Regions from separate parts of the Variovorax sp. GW821-FHT09B05 genome, predicted to be linked through region 1. Evidence: riboswitches for the same ligand, from Rfam matches in the RefSeq annotation. Region 1 holds a riboswitch; the other holds the start of a gene.
What was found. Region 1 has a riboswitch for glycine ahead of gcvT (glycine cleavage system aminomethyltransferase GcvT). Riboswitches for the same ligand answer to the same signal wherever they lie in the genome.

Region 1 (9,556 bases):
GTGAAGGCGCAGTGCGTGCTGCAGTTCAACTTCGAGCCCGATGCGGTGGCGCTCAAGCGCCGGCTCGCGCGGCACATCATCCCGCTGCCCGAGGTGCAGCGCCAGCTGGTGCTCGAGCTGTGCGGGCTCGAGCAGCCCTACCCCGGTCGCGCGGGAGAAACCGACCGCCACCCGCTGGCCGGCCAGCGGCTGCCCGACTTCGACCTCGTCACGCGCGACGGCCGCTCGGTGCGCGTCGCCGAGCTGCTGCGCGAGCGGCGCTTCTTGCTGCTCGATCTCGAAGGCAACTCGCGCCAGTTCGAATCGCTGGACCTGAAGGGCCTGCCCGTGACCCTGGTGCCGGCCCGCGTGGCGCGCGTGCCGCCCGCCATGCGTGGCGTGCAGGCGATGCTGGTGCGGCCCGATGCCTATGTGGCCTGGGCCGGCGCGGACGTGGCGCGCGCCGCCGAGGTCGAGACCGAACTCTCGCGCTGGATGAGGAGGTGATGCGATGAAGAACGACGACAGGCAACTGCTGATCGCGGGCGGCTGGGTGCTGAGCATGGACCCGGACATCGGCGAGCTGCGCCGTAGCGACGTGCTGATCGAGGGCGAGCGCATCGTCGCGATCGCGCCCAGCATCGATGCACCCGATGCCGAGCGGATCGAGGCCGACCGCATGATCGTGCTGCCCGGCTTCGTCGACACCCATCGCCACACCTGGCAGAGCTGCGTGCGGCATCGCTACGCCGACATCGATTCGCAGGTCTACTTCGCCGAGATGCTGGGCGCCAAGGGCGCGGCCTACCGGCCCGAGGACGTCTACACCGGCACCCTGCTGGGTGCGGTCGCGGCGCTCGACAGCGGCATCACCACGATGCTCGACTGGTCGCACGTGCAGAACAGCCCCGAGCATTCCGACGCGGCGATCGCGGCGCTGCGCGACGCCGGCATCCGCGGCGTGTTCGCGCACGGCTGGCCGCTGGTCGACGGCGCCTCGTGGATGTTCGGCAGCGAGCGCGGCCATCCGCAGGACATTCGGCGGCTGCGCGAGCGCTACTTCTCGAGCGACGACCAGCTGCTCACGCTCGCGATGGCCGCGCGCGGCCCCGAGATGGCGCAGCGCGAGACCTGGCTCGGCGACCTGCGGCTGGCGCGCGAACTCGGCATCCGCTCGAGCATCCACATGGGCGCCTACGCACGCAACGCCGCCGCGCGCGGCATCGCGCAGATGCACGAGGCCGGCGTGCTCGGCGACGACCTGACCTTCGTGCACTGCTGCTGCTCGCACCACGACGAGTTCTCGATGATGGCCGACGCCGGCGTCAGCGCCTCGCTCGGCGTGCACTGCGAGCTCAATGCGCAGGGCATGGGCGACATCCCGTTCGACCGGCTGCTGGCCGTGGGCATCCGGCCCAGCCTCAGCGGCGACACCGAGACCAAGTGCGCGGGCGACATGTTCACGCAGATGCGCCACGCCCTGGCCTATTACCGCTCGTGGATGGGCGGCGGCCATTCGACGACGAGGAACGCCCCGGCGACGCTGGGCCTGCGCGACGTGCTCGGCTTCGCCACCCTGGCCGGCGCGCAGGCGAACGGGCTCGCGCACAAGGTGGGTTCGCTCACGCCGGGCAAGCAGGCCGACGTGGTGCTGATCCGCGCAGACGATCTGAACCTGGCGCCGGTCTCCGACGCAGTAGGCGCGGTGGTGCTGGCGGCGCATCCGGGCAATGTCGACAGCGTGTTCGTCGCGGGGCGGCAGGTGAAGCGCGACGGCCGCCTGCTCGATGTGGACCTCGATCGGCTGCGGCAGCGCGCGGCGGACTCGCAGGCCTATGTGCTGGGGCTGCAATGACCGCGCCGCTCGATCCCCAGCTCGCCGCGATCGTCGCGGCGATGCGCGCGAACAAGGCACCGCCGCCGTTCTCGGGCACGCCCGCCGAGGCGCGCGAACGCATGCGCCGCGCGGTGATGGCGGCGCGCGAGCGCACGACGCTGCCGGTCGTCGCTTCCACCGAGGACCGCGTTGCCGAACACCAGGGCCTGCGCGTGCCGGTGCGGGTCTACCGGCCCGTCTCGGCCGAGGCCGTGCTGCCGACGGTGGTGTTCCTGCACGGCGGCGGCTTCGTGCTCGGCAGCGTCGAGCTGATGGACGACATCGCGCGCAAGCTCTGCCGCGACGTCGAGGCCGTGGTGGTCTCGGTGGACTACAGGCTGGCGCCCGAGCATCCGTTCCCGGCCGCGCACGACGATGCCCTGGCCGTGACCCGCTGGGCGCTGGACCATGCGGAAATGCTCGGCGGCGATCCGTCCCTTGTCGCCCTGGCCGGCGAGAGCGCGGGCGCCAACCTGGCCGCCTGCACCGCGCTGGCGCTGCGCGGCCAGGCACGGCCGCTCGCGGCCCAGCTGCTGGTGGTGCCGGGCCTGGACATGGCGCGCGACGTGGCCGCGATCGAGGCCCGCGGCATCGACTACCCGATGCTCGCGCCCGCCGACCTGCGCGAGATCGCCCGGCTCTGCATGGGGGCCTCGGCCCCCCGCGCCGCCGAGGTGCCGCCCTCCCCGCTGCGCGCGGCGGAGCTCGCGGGCCTGCCGCCGACCCTGATCGCCGTCGCCGGCCACGACCCGCTGCGCGAGGAAGGCCTGGCCTACGCGCACCGGCTCGAGGCGGCCGGCGTGCCGACCCGGCTGCTGGCCTTCGACGACATGTTCCACCCCTTCTTCGGCTTCTTCGCCCACTCGGCCGCCGCCGGCCGGGCCCATGACGCCATCTGCCAGGCGCTGTCGAACCGGCTGCGCGGCCGCGGCTGAAGCCGCCCGCAATCCACTACACTCGCCCGGGTCAGGAGAGAGCCCCGCACGGGGCCGCCGAAGGCGCAGGGAACCCCCGAACGCTCAGGCAAAAGGACTGACACAGCGCCGGCCTTCGCGGGACGGCGTTTCCTTGCTGGAGAGAGGCCGGTGCCGCAGGCGCCAGGTCCACCGAAGGAGCAAACCCCGATCGTGGGGCGAATCTCTCAGGTAAAGCGGACAGCAGGGGTGGCCCCATGGCGCGAGCCATGGCATTCGATTGCTGCCCCCAGGAGTGCCCCGTGGCTGCTTCCGCCCCCGAATCCGAACTGCTCAAGACCCCGCTGCACGCGCTGCACCTGGAACTCGGCGCCCGCATGGTGCCCTTCGCCGGCTACTCGATGCCGGTCCAGTACCCCGCCGGCCTGATGGCCGAGCACAGGCACACGCGCGAGGCCGCGGGCCTGTTCGACATCTCCCACATGGGCCAGTTGCGCCTGTCCGGCCCCGATGCCGCGGCCGCCTTCGAGACCCTGATGCCGGTCGACGTGATCGACCTGCCCGCGGGCAAGCAGCGCTACGGCCTGCTGCTCGACGACCAGGGCGGCATCCTCGACGACCTGATGTTCTTCAACGAAGGCAACGGCTCGCTGTTCGTGATCGTCAACGGCGCCTGCAAGGTGGCCGATATCGCCCACATCCAGCAGAAGATCGGCCAGCGCTGCCAGGTGCAGCCGCTGCCCGAGCAGGCGCTGCTCGCGCTGCAGGGCCCGCAGGCCGCGGCCACGCTGGCGCGGCTGTCGCCCGGCATCGAGCGCTTCGTGTTCATGACCGGTGGCGCCGTGCAGATCGGCGGCATGGCCGCCTTCGTCACGCGCAGCGGCTACACCGGCGAGGACGGCTTCGAGATCTCGGTCGCCGCGAAGGAGGCCGAGGCGCTGGCCCGGCTGCTGCTGGCCCAGCCCGAGGTCAAGCCCATCGGCCTGGGCGCGCGCAACTCGCTGCGGCTCGAGGCCGGCCTGTGCCTCTACGGCAGCGACATCGACACCAGCACCACGCCGATCGAGGCCTCGCTCAACTGGGCGATCCAGAAGGTGCGCCGCACGGGCGGCGCGCGCGCGGGCGGCTTCCCCGGCGCCGAGAAGATCCTGGCTCAGCTCGTGGCCGCCACCGGCGCGGCCGGCCATCTCGACCACGACACGCTCAAGCGCCGCCGCGTCGGCCTGGTCGCGCTCGAGCGCATCCCGGTGCGCGACGGCACGCCGCTGCAGTCCTTCGAGGGCCAGGACATCGGCCAGGTCACCAGCGGCCTGCTGGGCCCGACGGCCGACCGGCCGGTCGCCATGGGCTACGTGGCCACCGCCTTCGCCGAGCCCGGCACCCGGGTGCAGGCCATCGTGCGCGGCAAGCCGGTGCCGATGGAGGTCTCGACCCTGCCCTTCGTGCCGACGCGCTACTACCGCGGCTGACGACCGGACATCCGGCGGACCGCCGTCGCGGCTAACCTACGCCCCGGCATCGGCCACTTTTTATCCACGAGGAGTTTTTCAACATGAGCATCAAGTACACCAAGGACCACGAATGGGTGCAGGCCGAGGGCGGCAACGCCACGGTCGGCATCACCGTCCATGCGCAGGACGCGCTGGGCGACGTGGTCTTCGTCGACCTGCCCGAGGTCGGCAAGAGCTTCGCCCAGGGCGATGTCGCCGGCGTCGTCGAATCGGTGAAGGCCGCGGCCGACGTGTTCATGCCCGTCTCGGGCGAGATCACCGAAGTCAACGAGGCCCTGCGCGCCGATCCCTCGCTCGCCAACAGCGCGCCGCTGGCCGAAGGCTGGTTCTTCAAGGTCAAGCTGTCCGAACCGGCGCAGCTCGACGCGCTGATGGACGAAACCGCCTACGGCAAGTTCGCCGAGGAATCCTGAGCTCCTGAAACCGGATGGCCGGACGCGAAGGCTCGCGTCCGGAAGTCCGCTCCCCCTTCTCTTCCCCCGCCCGCCATGCCCACCCCCGCCGCCCTGCCCACCCTGCAAGAACTCGAGAACGCCGAGGAATTCATCGCCCGCCACATCGGCATCGATGCCGACGACGAGGCGCGCATGCTGCCCGTGATCGGGTCGGCCACGCGCGCCGAACTCATCGACGGCATCGTGCCCGCGGCGATCCGGCGCAGCAAGCCGATGCGGCTGCCGGCACCGGCCACCGAGGCCGACGCGCTGGCCGAGCTCAAGGCGATCGCGGCGAAGAACAAGGTGTTCCGCAACTTCATCGGGCAGGGCTACTACGGCACCCACACGCCGGGCGTGATCCTGCGCAACATCCTCGAGAACCCGGCCTGGTACACGGCCTACACGCCCTACCAGGCCGAGATCTCGCAGGGCCGCATGGAGGCGCTGGTCAACTTCCAGACCATGGTGTGCGACCTCACGGGCATGGCGATCGCCAATGCCTCGATGCTCGACGAGGCCACCGCGGCCGCCGAGGCGATGACGCTGGCCAAGCGCAGCGTGAAAAGCAAGAGCAACGTGTTCCTGGTCTCGGGCGACTGCCATCCGCAGACCATCGAGGTGGTGAAGACCCGCGCCGCGCCGCTGGGCATCGAGGTCAAGGTCAGCACCGCTTCCGAAACCCTGCCGCACCTGATGGCCAGCGGCGAATTCTTCGGCGTGCTGGCGCAGTACCCCGCCACCACCGGCCATGTGCACGACCTGCGCCCGCTCGCGGGCCACGCCCACCAGTACGGCGCGGCCTTCTGCGTCGCGGCCGACCTGCTGGCGCTGACCCTGCTCGCGCCGCCCGGCGAATGGGATGCCGACATCGTCTGCGGCACCACCCAGCGCTTCGGCATGCCGCTGTGCAACGGCGGCCCGCACGCGGCCTACCTGGCCTGCCGCGACGATTTCAAGCGCTCGCTGCCGGGCCGCCTGGTCGGCGTGAGTGTCGACACCCATGGCCGCCCCGCCTACCGCCTCGCGCTGCAGACGCGCGAGCAGCACATCCGGCGCGAGAAGGCGACCTCGAACATCTGCACCGCGCAGGTGCTGCCCGCGGTGGTCGCGAGCATGTACGCGGTCTACCACGGCCCCGACGGCCTCACGCGCATCGCGCAGCGCGTGGCCGCGCTCACCGCGATCCTCGCGCGCGGCCTGGCCCAGATGGGCCGCGAGCCGGTCAACGAGACCGCCTTCGATTCGCTGACCATCCGCACCGGCGACGACACCGCGAAGATCCTCGAGCGCGCGCAGGCCGCCAACGTGAACCTGCGCCAGCGGCTGCAGCAGCACCTGGGCATCTCGCTCGACGAGACCAGCACGCGCGCCGACGTCGAGACCCTGTGGGCGCTGTTCGTGCCCGCCGGCACGCCGATGCCGCGCTTCGAGGAGCTGGCCGCCAACACCGCGCCGCGCATCCCGCAGGAACTGCGCCGCGCGAGCACCTTCCTTTCGCACCCGGTGTTCAACACCCACAAGAGCGAGACCGCGATGCTGCGCTACATCCGCAGCCTGTCGGACAAGGACCTCGCGCTCGACCGCAGCATGATCCCGCTGGGCAGCTGCACCATGAAGCTCAACGCGACCAGCGAGATGATCCCGATCACCTGGCCCGAGTTCGCGAACATCCATCCCTTCGCGCCGGCCGAGCAGCTGCAGGGCTATGCCCAGCTCGACGCCCAGCTGCGCGCCTGGCTCTGCGAAGCCACCGGCTACGCGGGCATCAGCCTGCAGCCCAATGCCGGCTCGCAGGGCGAGTATGCGGGCCTGCTGGCGATCCGAGCCTTCCACGAGGCCCAGGGCGAGGGCCACCGCAACATCTGCCTGATCCCCTCGTCGGCGCACGGCACCAATCCCGCGAGCGCGCAGATGGTGGGCCTGCAGGTGGTGGTGACGGCCTGCGACGCGCAGGGCAACGTCGACCTCGACGACCTCAAGCGCGCCTGCGAGAAGCACGGCAAGAACCTGGCCGCGGTGATGATCACCTACCCGAGCACGCACGGCGTGTTCGAGACCCGCGTGAAGGAGCTGTGCGAGCTGGTGCATGCGCACGGCGGGCGCGTGTATGTGGACGGCGCCAACATGAACGCGCTGGTGGGCGTGGCCGCGCCGGGCGAGTTCGGCGGCGACGTGAGCCACCTGAACCTGCACAAGACCTTCTGCATCCCGCACGGCGGCGGCGGCCCGGGCGTGGGCCCGGTCTGCGTGGTCGAGGACCTCGTGCCCTACCTGCCGGGCCATGCGACCGCGGGCGTGTCGGGCCATGGCGTGGGTGCCGTGTCTGCGGCGCCGCTGGGCAATGCGGCCGTGCTGCCGATCAGCTGGATGTACTGCCGCATGATGGGCGCGAAGGGCCTGCAGGCCGCGACCGAGACCGCGATCCTCAGTGCCAACTACATCAGCGCGCGGCTCAAGGACCACTATCCCACGCTGTACGCGAGCCCCAACGGGCACGTCGCGCACGAGTGCATCCTCGACCTGCGCCCGCTCAAGGACACCAGCGGCGTCACCGCCGAGGACGTCGCCAAGCGCCTGATCGACTACGGCTTCCATGCGCCCACGCTGAGCTTCCCGGTACCGGGCACGCTGATGGTGGAGCCGACCGAGAGCGAGCCGCTGGCCGAGCTCGACCGCTTCATCGAGGCGATGATCGCCATCCGCGGCGAGATCCGCCGCATCGAGGAAGGCGTCTGGCCGAAGGACGACAACCCGCTCAAGCACGCGCCGCACACGGCCGCGAGCCTGCTCGGCAGCGAATGGGACCATCCCTATGCGCGCGAACTCGGCGCCTTCCCGCTGGCCGGGCTCAAGGACGCCAAGTACTGGCCGCCGATCGGCCGCGTCGACAACGTCTACGGCGACCGCAACCTGTTCTGCAGCTGCGTGCCCGTGGGCGAGTACCAGGAAACCGAAGCGGCCTGAGCCGCATGGACCCCGGCGAGATCGCCTCGCTCAAGTCGCGCTGGCGCGGCTGCGTCTGGGCCCACACGCTGAGCGACGACGAGGCCGAAGTGCTGCTGCCGCAGCTGCGCTTCGTCGAGCTCGCCGCGGGCCAGGCCATCTGGCACCGCGGCGACCCGGCCGAGCACTGGGTCGGCATGGGGCGCGGCAGCATGAAGCTGTGCACCACCTCGGCCTCGGGCAAGCCCGTGACCTTCATGGGCCAGGCCTTCAGCTGGGTCGGCGAGGTCGAGCTGATCCGCAACGAGCCGCGCTTCTGCGATGCGGTCGCGCTGTCCGACGCGGTGATCATCAAGATGCCGAAGGCGGCCTTCTTCCACCTGCTCGACGGCAACCGCGCCTTCAACCGCTTCGTGCTGCAGCTGCTGAGCGAACGGCTCATGCAGTCGATGGCCGTCACGCTGTCGGACCGCACGCTCGACCCGGTCGCCAAGGTCGCGCAGAGCCTGGCCTCGCTGTTCAGCCCGGCGGCCTTTCCGCCGCGCTCGCTCGAGCTGCAGGTGTCGCAGGCCGAGCTGGCGCTCTACTGCAACATGTCGCGCCCGCGGCTCAACGCGGCGCTGCGGCGGCTCGAGGCCGAGGGCCTGCTCACCCTCGGCTACCAGGTCGTGACCTTGCGCGACCTCGATGCGCTGCGTGCCTACCGCGCCGCGCCATCGGCCGCGAGCGGCAGCCACACGCGGCCCGAGACCGCATAGGCGTTGTCGCCGGCGATGCCGGCCACCGGCGCGCCCGACGCGGGCGCCCAGACGTACTGCGCATGGGTGGCGAACAGCGCCACGCCGAGTTCGTCGCCGGGCCGCAGGCGCGCGGCCACGCCGCCGAGCGCGATGCGCTGCCGCCCCGGCGGCGCGGGCACCACCTGGTCCGACAGCAGCATCAGCTCGCCGTTGCGGCGCAGCGCGAGCCCCACCAGCGCCACACCGGGTCCGCCGGCCGCCCGCACGTCGAGCTCGGCCTCGGGCACGCCGGCCAGCACCGCGCCGCGCGGCGCATCGGCGGGCAAGGGAACGAAGACCGGCGCCGGCGAACCCGCGCGCACCTCGGTGAGCGCGAGGGCCGCGCCGAACCGCGCCGCGATCGGCGCCGTGCCCTCGAAGGCCGTACCGTCGTCGAGCGCGATGCACAGCCGTGGCACCGAAGGCGCGGCCGGCTCGATGTCGCGCAGCTTGGCATCGAGCCAGCCGAGCATCGCGTCCATGGCATCGACGCCGCCGCAGCGCGCGGGCTTGTCGCGCTGCCCCGCGCGCGGATTCACATGGCCCGAGCGCAGCACCATGAGCCGCACGTCGCCGCCGCCGGCCTTCAGCTGGCGCCAGTTGCGCAGGCCCTCGTCCATGTCGAACAGCACGTCCTCGCTGGCCTGCACCACCAGCGCATCGACGCGGCGCGACGGCTGCCCGGCCCAGCTCAGGCCCGAGGGCCCGTGCGCCTGATAGGCATCGCGCAGCCGCTGCGCATCGGTGCCCATGTCGTTCCAGGCCCAGGCACCGGGCTTCGGCGCCGTCTCGCACAGCGGCCGCAGCAGGCCGCCGTCGCGCACCTTGCCGCGTTGCGCCATGAAGCATTCGAACTGCACGAAGCCCTGCTTGAGCACGCCCTGCGGCGCGAGCGAATGCTGCAGGTCGTACCAGGTCATCGACGGGATCGCGGTCGCGATGCGCGGCTCGAGTTGCGCGAGCTGCATCTGGTAGCCGCCACCGTACGAGCCGCCGATGCTGCCGATGCGCGGCCTGCCGTCGGCGCCCTTGCGCAGCAGCAGCTCGCGCTCGGCCCAGTCGATCAGGCTGCGGATGTCGGCGATCTCGGCCTGCGGATCCATGATGCGGCTGTCGC
Region 2 (9,556 bases), on a different contig from region 1:
GGCCGCCGGCCAGGCTGATGATGCCGGGGCGCTCGGTGACCTTGAGGATTTCACGCAGCACCGACGGGTTCATCTTGGCGGCGCGGGCGGCGAGTTTCCAGTTCATGGGAGTCTTCTTTCTGACGGTGAGGGGCGATGCGAACGAACGGGGTGCGGATGCGAGGGTAAGACGGCGGGCGCGATCAGTCCACGGCGCCGATCGGCGCGCGCAGGACCGGGGCGGCGGGCGCCGCCGGCTGCGACAGCCGCTTGCCGACCACCACCGTGGCCACCACCGCGGCCGCGAAGCCCAGCGTGACCACGTCGAGCGGCTCGCCGAGCAGCGGGATCGACACCAGGATCGAGAGGAAGGGCTGCAGCAGCTGCGTCTGGCTCACGCGCAACGCGCCGCCGAGGGCCAGGCCGCGGTACCAGGCGAAGAAGCCGATCCACATCGAGAACATGCCGACGTAGACGAAGCCCAGCCAGGAGGCGGTGGCGATCGGCTGCGTGGGCCACAGCGCGAGCGTGGCCGGCAGGGTGACCGGCAGCGCCATCACGCAGACCCAGCAGATCACGCGCTCGGCGCCGAGCGCGGGCGTGACCTGCGCGCCGTAGATGTAGCCGAAGGAGGCGGCGATCACGGCGCCGACCAACAGCAGGTCGGCCCATTCGAAGCCGAAGCCGTGGCCGTTCTGGCTCGCGCGCACCAGCGAGAACACCACCACCAACAGGCTGCCCGCGATGGCGCAGAGCCAGAAGCCGAGCCGCGCGCGCTGGTGCAGCACCCAGGCCGCGACCGCGGCCGTGACCAGCGGCAGCAGCGCCGTCACCACCGCCGCATGGCTGGCCGTGACCACGCGCAGCGCATAGGCCAGCAGCAGCGGAAAGCCGACGCAGTTGCCGAGCACCGCGATGCCCAGCGGCTTCCACTGGTGGGGCGCCGGCCGCGGCGAGCGCGTGACCAGCAGGAACACGGCCGACAGCAGGCCCGCGAGCGCGGCGCGGCCGAGCGTGACGAACCACGGCGAGAGCTGCGGCTGTGCCTGCGTGCCGGTGGCCAGCCGCGTCATCGGCAGCGTGACCGCGAACAGCGCCACGCCGATCACGCCGAGCCACATGCCGAGGGTTTCGTCCTTGATCTTCATGGCGGCCCTAGACGCGCAGCATCCACCAGGCGGTGAGCACCAGCACGGCGGCCATCGCACGGTTGAACCAGGCGAGGCGCTGGCCCTTCGACAGCCAGTCGCGCAGCAGCGCGCCGGCCAGCGCATAGGTGAAGTTGCTCGCGAAGGCGTAGACCAGCATCACCGGCGCGACGATCGCGAAGCGGTGCAGCGGCTCGGCCTGGCCCGCGATCCAGCCGGCCACCAGCGTGAGCGCCAGCAGCCAGGCCTTGATGTTGAGGAACTGCAGCATCACGCCCTGCACGAAGCCGACCGACAGGTTCGCGTCGTCGGCGCGGCCCAGCGTGGTGCTGGTGGCGAGCTTGAACGCGAGGTACAGCAGGTAGGCGATGCCCAGCGCCTTGATCGCCCAGCGCAGCGCGGGCGCCGCCATCACCAGCGCGCCCAGGCCGGCCGCGCACAGCGCGAGCAGCAGGGTCCAGCCCACGGGCACCGCGATCACGAAGCGCATCGCGCGCGGCAGGCCGCCGTTGGCCGCGAGGGTGGTCGACAGCGTGGTGTTGGGTCCGGGCGAGAAGCTCATCGCCGTGGCCAGCACCAGCAGCGCGGTGAATTCTTGCCAGTTCATGACACACACTCTAAACTTTGGACCATTACAGTTCCAGTACAGATGGCCGTACACACAGTCAATCTGTATCGGCCTTGCGTACAACACAGATCGAACGTCGATGCTGACACGAACCTCGTCCCAGTCGCTGACCGCCCAGTTGGCCGATCGCCTGGCCGAACGCATCCGCAACCGCCTGCTGCTGCCGGGCGCACGGCTGCCCTCGGTGCGCGAATGCGCGCGCCAGCAGGGCGTGAGCCCCTACACCGTGGTGGCCGCCTACGACCAGCTGCTGGCGCTCGGGCTGGTGGAGGCGCGGCGCCAGCGCGGCTTCTTCGTGCGCGATTCGGGCCGCGATCCGGCGCGCGACCCGGCCCAGCCGGCCGGGGACCCGCTGCAGATCAGCGCGCTGTCGATGGTCACGCAGATGATGGCCTCGCGCACGCCGGCCGACGCCAGCTCGCTGATCCGCAGCATGTTCCACCGGCCGAGCGACAAGCCGCAGCCCGGCATGGGCGTGTTTCCGCCCGACTGGCTCGATTCCTCGTTCATGCCGACGGCGGTGCGGCGCATGACCAGCACCGCGATGCTGCAGGAGCTGTCGCTGCAGTACGGCGAGCCCGCGGGCGACGCGGCGCTGCGGCGCAGCCTGTCGCAGAAGCTGGTGGGCATCAACGTGCCGGCCGCGCCCGACCAGATCGTGACCACCATCGGCGCCACCCATGCGCTGGACATCGTGAGCCGCACCATGCTGCGCGCCGGCGATCCGGTGATGGTCGAGGAGCCCGGCTGGGCGCTCGAGTTCGCGCGCCTCGAGGCGCTGGGCATGCGCATCCTGCCGGTGCCGCGCCGCGCCGACGGGCCCGACCTCGACGTGATGGCGCAGTACTGCGCGCTGCACAGCCCGAAGCTGTTCGTCAGCGTGAGCGTGCTGCACAACCCGACCGGCTACAGCCTGTCGCCGAACAGCGCGCACCGCGTGCTCAAGCTGGCCAACGAGCACGACTTCCACATCGTCGAGGACGACACCTACAGCCACCTCGCGCCCGAGCACGCGACCCGGCTCAGCGCGCTCGACGGGCTGCAGCGCACCATCTACGTCAGCGGCTTCGCGAAGATCCTCGCGCCCAACTGGCGCATCGGCTTCCTGGCCGCCTCGCCCGCGCTCAAGGAGCGGCTGCTCGAGACCAAGCTGCTGGCCACCCTGACCTCGCCCGCGCTGTTCGAGCGGGCGCTCTCGTGGTGCATCGACCAGGGCCAGCTGCGCCGCCACGCCGAGCGCGTGCGCATCCGCCTCGAGGGCGCCCGCGCGCGCGCCGCCAAGCTGGTGCTGGCGCACGGCTGCACCTTCGCGTCCGAGCCCGCGGGGCTGTTCGGCTGGGTCGACACCGGCGTCGACACCGACATGCTGACCCAGCGCATGCTCGACCAGGGCTACCTGCTGGCGCCGGGCTCGCTGTTCCATGCGCGCCGGCCGCCCACCACGCTGATGCGCATCAACTTCGCGAGCTCGCAGGACGCGAGCTTCTGGAAGGTCTTCGCCAAGACGCGCGACGAGCTCTGATCCGGGGCGGGGCGGGCCCTGCCTTGGAGTAAGCTGGCAGCACAACACCCGCCAGACCGGAGACCTGCCGCATGAACAAAGCCAGCCAACCCTTCGATTTCAGCCAGTTCGTACCCGGCTTCGACTTCCTCAAGAACCTCGCGGCCGGCGCGAGCGGCGCCGGTTCCGTGCCCGGCATCCCGAGCCTGGCGAGCTGGGTGGCGCCCACCATGAGCGTGGAGGAGGTCGACAAGCGCATCCAGGAACTCAAGACGGTGCAGTACTGGCTCGAGCAGAACGGCCACGCGCTCAAGGCCACGATCCAGGCGCTCGAGGTGCAGAAGATGACGCTGTCCACCTTGCGCGGCATGAACGTGCGCATGGAGGACCTCGCGGGCGTGTTCACGCGGCAGGCGAATGCGGCGGCCGCTGCGGTCAGCCCGGCGCCGGCAGCCGCGCCGGCCGCGGCGCCCGAACCCGAGGTCGAGTTCGAGGACGAAGAGGAACTCGACGAGGAGGAGGAAGAAGAGGAAGAGGCACCGCCGCCGCGCCGCAAGGCCAAACCGGCCGCCAAGGCCACCTCGAAGTCCGCCGCGGGCGATGCCGCCGGCGGCGCGGTCGACCCGCTCAAGTGGTGGGGTTCGCTGACCGAGCAGTTCCAGCAGATCGCGAGCACCGCGCTGCAGGACGCGGCCCAGCTCAAGATGCCGGCCGTGACCCAGCCGCTGGCCGACGCCGTCGGCAAGGCCATGGGAACCCCGAGCGCCTCGCGCAAGTCCACCCCCCGCAAGGCCTCGACGGCCGCCAAGCGACCGGCGGCGAAGAAGCCGGCCGCGGCGCCCGCGGCCCGCAAGCGAACGGGCGGCCGACGCTGAGCCGCCTTGTCCTGAACATCGAACGAAGCAGGTTGGCACGATGAAGTTGTTTCCCTCCGGTCACGCCACCCATCCGCAATGGCGCATGGCGGCCGGCCTCGTGCTGGCCCAGCTGCGCGCGCAGATGGCGCTGCCCGACTACGCCTCGGCACCCACCCTCGGGCTGCTCTACATCACCGACCACTATGCGGTCGACGCGCAGGAGATCCTCGACCACCTGAGCGCCGAGCTGCCCGAGGTGACCGACTGGGCCGGCACCGTGGGCATCGGCGTGTCGGCCAACAATGCCGAGTACTTCGACGAACCCGGCCTGAGCCTGATGCTCTGCGCGCTGCCGAGCGACCAGTACCGCGTGTTCTCGGGCGTGGCGCCGCTCGCCAGCTCCGAGATGAGCGGTTTCGAGGCCCATACGGCGCTGGTGCATGCCGATCCCGCCACCCCCGACCTGACCGAGCTCATCGGCGAGATGGCCGGGCGCACCGACACCGGCTACCTGTTCGGCGGCCTCTCGTCGGGCCGCGGCGGCGCGCTGCAGTTCGCGGTCGGCGGCAACGGCAACATCCGCGGCCAGGGTGCGGCCGGCGGCGTGTTCTCGGGCGGCCTGTCGGGCGTGGTGTTCGGCGAGGGCGTGCGGCTGGTGTCGCGCGTCACGCAGGGCTGCCAGCCGCTGCGCTCGGGCAGCGCGCGCGAGCGCGAGATCACCGAGGCCGACGGCAACCTGGTGCTGCAGCTCGATGGCGAGCCCGCGCTCGACGTGCTGCTGGCCGACCTGCAGGTCTCGCTCGAGCGGCCGCAGGAAGCCATCGAGGCCGTGCGCGCCACCCTGGTGGGCCTTGTCGATGCCGGCAGCGACGGCATCCGCCGCACCGGCGACCTCGGCGCCGACGTGCTGGTGCGCCACATCATCGGCCTCGACCCCACGCGCCGCGGCATCGCGATCGCCGACGTGGCCGAGGCCGGCATGCGCCTGAGCTTCTGCCGCCGCAACGCCCAGGCCGCGCGCGCCGACCTGATGCGCATCTGCGCCGAGATCCGCGAGGAACTCGAACCCGAGGAACAGACCCTGGCCACCGCGCGCGCCGTCGCCGCCGGCGAGGCCGAGGCGGCGCCGCATCCCGCGCGCCGCATCGCCGGCGCCGTCTACGTGAGCTGCTCGGGCCGCGGCGGCCCGCACTTCGGCGCACCCGGCGCCGAGCTGCAGATCGTGCGCCATGCGCTGGGCGACGTGCCGCTGGTCGGCTTCTTCGCCGCGGGCGAGATCGCGCGGCACCACGTGTATGGCTACACGGGGGTGCTGACGGTGTTCACGGCGGACGACTGAGCGTCCGCCTTGCTTCGGAGGCTCAGCCCAGCGCGGGCTGGGCGACGCCCGCAACGCCCCTGGGCATCCCCGCGAACGCGAAATCCACCTCCGGCACCAGCCCGCTCACGATGCGCGCGATCGACTTGCCCGAGCCGCAGGCATGGGTCCAGCCGAGCGTGCCGTGGCCGGTATTGAGATAGAGGTTCGCGAGTTTCGTGCGGCCGATCAGCGGCACGTTGCTCGGCGTGGCCGGGCGCAGGCCGGTCCAGAACTGGGCTTGCGCGGTGTCGCCGGCGCCGGGGAACAGCTGCTCGACGCGGCGCACGATGGCTTCGCAGCGCACGCGGTTGAGGTCGCGGTCGTAGCCGTTGAGCTCGGCCGTGCCGGCGATGCGCATGCGGTCGCCCGATTCCGAGGTGTAGCGCGAGAACACCAGCTTGTATTCGTCGTCGGTCAGCGAGACCTGGTAGGCCTTGCTCGCGTCCTTGACCGGCAGCGTGACCGAATAGCCCTTGGCCGGATAGATCGGCAGCCGGATGCCCAGCGGTGCCGCCAGCAGCGGGCTCAGCGAACCCATCGCCATCACGAAGGCATCGCCGCGGATGCGCTGGAAGCGGCCCTCGGCATCGGTGACCTCGACGTGGTCGATCGCGCCGCCCACCTCGCGCAGGGCGGTGATGGTGTGGCTCATCAGGAACTTCACGCCGGCCTCGGCCGCGAGCCGCGCGAGTTCGCGCGCGAAGCGGTTGGCGTCGCCCGATTCGTCCTCGGCCGTGTAGGTGGCGCCGGCCAGCTGCGACCGGATGTGGGCCAGCGCGGGCTCGAGCTTCACGGCCTCGTCGGCCGAGATCACCTGGCGCTCGCAGCCCAGCGCGCGCATCTGCTCGGCGGGCGCGAGGGCGCCGTCGAACTCCTTTTGCGTCGTGTAGAAGTGCAGGATGCCCTGCGTGCGCTCGTCGTAGCGGATGCCGGTGTCGCGGCGCAGCTGCTGCAGGGTGTCGCGGCTGTAGGTGCCCAGGCGCACGATCTGCTCGATGTTGTGGCGCGTGCGCGCGGGCGTGCATTCGCGCAGGAACTGCAGGCCCCAGAGCCACTGGCGCATGTCGGCGCGGATGCGGAACAGCAGCGGGGCGTCTTCCTTGCCCAGCCACTGCAGCACCTTGAGCGGCGCGCTGGGATTGGCCCAGGGCTCGGCATGGCTCACCGAGATCTGGCCGCCGTTGGCGAAGCTGGTTTCGGCGGCCGGCGTGGCCTGCCGGTCGATCACGGTCACGTCGTGGCCGAGTTGCTGGAGGTAGTAGGCCGAGGTCACGCCGAGCAGGCCGGCGCCCAATACGATCACGCGCATTTCAAGTACCTTTCGAGGTTGAAGCGCTTGAACGGCGTGAAGGTCGTGCTACTGAATAGATAGCGCGCAACCGGACGACCGTCCAATTGCCGCTCCCCCTGTCCTCGGTACCTGAGAGTTTCATCCGCTGCACCTCGCAGCGGACTTGCTCCTTCGGCGCAGCACGGCCGCGATGGGCGATGTGCTGGCTCTCCAGACGGCGTTTCAGTGGTTGCAGTACAGGCCCCGCGCGAAGCGTGGAGCCGACCTGAGCGTTTATGGGAGTTTGCGCCTTCGGTGGGGCTGCCTGCGCGATGCATGCGGCCCGCTCTCCTGCAATGGGTGGCGATTGTAGGCGGGCCGCGGGCACCGGCCAACCCCGGGATTCGGCCTTGCGCACGGGTGGGATAATCCACGCCCGGCCGCGCCCGCGCGGCTTCGGGCTTTCGACCACGCGACTCAGCAATCACACAGCACAGGGGACTCCATGATCCTGGTTACCGGCGGCGCCGGCTTCATCGGCGCCAATTTCGTCCTCGACTGGATCGCGCAAGGCGACGAACCGGTCGTGAACCTCGACAAGCTCACCTACGCCGGCAATCTCGAGACCCTGGCTTCGCTCAAGGGCGATCCGCGCCATATCTTCGTTCAGGGCGACATCGGCGACAGCGCGCTGCTCGACCGCCTGCTGGTCGAGCACAAGCCGCGCGCGGTAATCAATTTCGCGGCCGAGTCGCACGTGGACCGCTCGATCCACGGCCCCGAGGATTTCGTGCAGACCAACGTGCTCGGCACCTTCCGGCTGCTCGAGTCGGTGCGTGGTTACTGGAACGCGCTGCCGGCCGACCAGAAGGCGGCCTTCCGCTTCCTGCACGTGTCGACCGACGAGGTCTACGGCTCGCTCTCGAAGACCGACCCGGCCTTCACCGAGGAGAACAAGTACGAGCCCAACAGCCCGTACTCGGCCAGCAAGGCCGCCAGCGACCATCTCGTGCGTGCCTGGCACCACACCTACGGCCTGCCGGTGCTCACCACCAACTGCTCGAACAACTACGGCCCCTTCCATTTCCCCGAGAAGCTGATCCCGCTGATGATCGTCAACGCGCTGGCCGGCAAGCCGCTGCCCGTGTATGGCGACGGCATGCAGGTGCGCGACTGGCTCTACGTCAAGGACCATTGCAGCGCGATCCGCCGCGTGCTCGAGGCCGGCCGGCTCGGCGAGACCTACAACGTGGGCGGCTGGAACGAGAAGCCGAACATCGAGATCGTGAAGACCGTGTGCGCGCTGCTCGACGAACTGCGCCCGCGCGCCGACGGCAAGGGCTATGCCGAGCAGATCAGCTACGTCACCGACCGTCCCGGCCATGACCGCCGCTATGCCATCGACGCGCGCAAGCTAGAGCGCGAGCTCGGCTGGAAGCCGGCCGAGACCTTCGACACCGGTATCCGCAAGACGGTCGAGTGGTACCTCGCCAATGGCGACTGGGTGCGCAACGTGCAAAGCGGCGCCTACCGCGCCTGGGTCGAGAAGCAGTACGACGCGAAGGCTTCCGCATGAAGCTGCTGCTGCTGGGCAAGGGCGGGCAGGTCGGCTGGGAACTGCAGCGCAGCCTCGCACCGCTGGGCGAGCTGGTCGCGCTCGATTTCGACAGCACCGACTTCCACGCCGACTTCAGCCGGCCCGAACAGCTGGCCGACACCGTGCGGCAGGTGCGCCCCGACGTGATCGTCAATGCCGCCGCCCATACCGCCGTCGACAAGGCCGAGAGCGAGCCCGAGTTCGCGCGCAAGCTCAATGCCACCTCGCCCGGCGTGGTGGCGCAGGCCGCGCAGGAGATCGGCGCGCTGATGGTCCACTACTCGACCGACTATGTCTTCGACGGCAGCGGCAGCAAGCCCTGGAAGGAAGACGATGCGACCGGACCGCTGAGCGTCTACGGCCGCACCAAGCTCGAAGGCGAGCAACTGGTGGCGCAGCACTGCGCCAAGCATCTGATCTTTCGCACCAGCTGGGTCTATGCGGCGCGCGGCGGCAACTTCGCCAAGACCATGCTGCGGCTGGCCAAGGAGCGCGACAAGCTGACCGTCATCGACGACCAGTTCGGCGCGCCCACCGGCGCGGAACTGCTGGCCGACATCACGGCCCATGCCATTCGCGCCACCTTGCAGGACCCGTCCAAGGCCGGGCTCTACCACGCGATCGCGGGCGGCGAGACCACCTGGTACGGTTACGCGCGCTACGTGCTCGAACTCGCGCAGCAGGCCGGCGTCGAGCTCAAGGCCGGGCCGCAGCAGGTCGAGGCCGTGCCCACCAGCGCCTTTCCCACGCCGGCCACCCGGCCGCACAACTCGCGCCTCGACACCTCGAAGCTGCAGGCCGCCTTCGGGCTGGTGCTGCCGCCGTGGCAGAACGGCGTCGCGCGCATGCTGCGCGAGATCCTCTGAGTCCGGCATCCGTGCCGAACACGACACCCGAAGAGAAGAGACACCAACGATGACCATCCAGACGACGCAGCGCAAAGGCATCATCCTGGCCGGCGGCTCGGGCACGCGGCTGCATCCGGCCACGCTCGCGATCAGCAAGCAGCTGCTGCCGGTGTACGACAAGCCCATGATCTATTACCCGTTGAGCACGCTGATGCTCGGCGGCATGCGCGACATCCTCGTCATCAGCACGCCGCAGGACACGCCGCGCTTCCAGCAGCTGCTGGGCGACGGCAGCCAGTGGGGCCTGAACCTGCAGTACGCCGTGCAGCCCAGTCCCGACGGGCTGGCGCAAGCCTTCATCATCGGCG

Region 2: it holds a riboswitch for glycine, as region 1 does, so the genes downstream of both, AC07RM_RS38595 (D-amino acid dehydrogenase) here and gcvT (glycine cleavage system aminomethyltransferase GcvT) in region 1, are expected to answer to the same signal.

What each region holds. Positions count from the first base shown of each region.
Region 1 is NZ_JBWKPN010000007.1:301,090-310,645, forward strand. It holds gene AC07RM_RS20330 (FAD-dependent oxidoreductase) at 1-486, shown strand, start outside; gene AC07RM_RS20335 (amidohydrolase family protein) at 491-1,834, shown strand; gene AC07RM_RS20340 (alpha/beta hydrolase) at 1,831-2,790, shown strand; glycine riboswitch at 2,813-2,896, shown strand; glycine riboswitch at 2,917-3,023, shown strand; gene gcvT (glycine cleavage system aminomethyltransferase GcvT) at 3,039-4,238, shown strand; gene gcvH (glycine cleavage system protein GcvH) at 4,322-4,693, shown strand; gene gcvP (aminomethyl-transferring glycine dehydrogenase) at 4,769-7,681, shown strand; gene AC07RM_RS20360 (Crp/Fnr family transcriptional regulator) at 7,687-8,418, shown strand; gene AC07RM_RS20365 (alpha/beta fold hydrolase) at 8,361-9,556, opposite strand, start outside.
Region 2 is NZ_JBWKPN010000025.1:72,902-82,457, reverse strand. It holds gene AC07RM_RS38625 (aminotransferase-like domain-containing protein) at 1-106, opposite strand, end outside; gene AC07RM_RS38620 (DMT family transporter) at 183-1,127, opposite strand; gene AC07RM_RS38615 (LysE family translocator) at 1,135-1,734, opposite strand; gene AC07RM_RS38610 (aminotransferase-like domain-containing protein) at 1,835-3,277, shown strand; gene AC07RM_RS38605 (PhaM family polyhydroxyalkanoate granule multifunctional regulatory protein) at 3,349-4,131, shown strand; gene AC07RM_RS38600 (FIST signal transduction protein) at 4,172-5,452, shown strand; gene AC07RM_RS38595 (D-amino acid dehydrogenase) at 5,475-6,782, opposite strand; glycine riboswitch at 6,871-6,988, opposite strand; gene rfbB (dTDP-glucose 4,6-dehydratase) at 7,249-8,319, shown strand; gene rfbD (dTDP-4-dehydrorhamnose reductase) at 8,316-9,206, shown strand; gene rfbA (glucose-1-phosphate thymidylyltransferase RfbA) at 9,256-9,556, shown strand, end outside.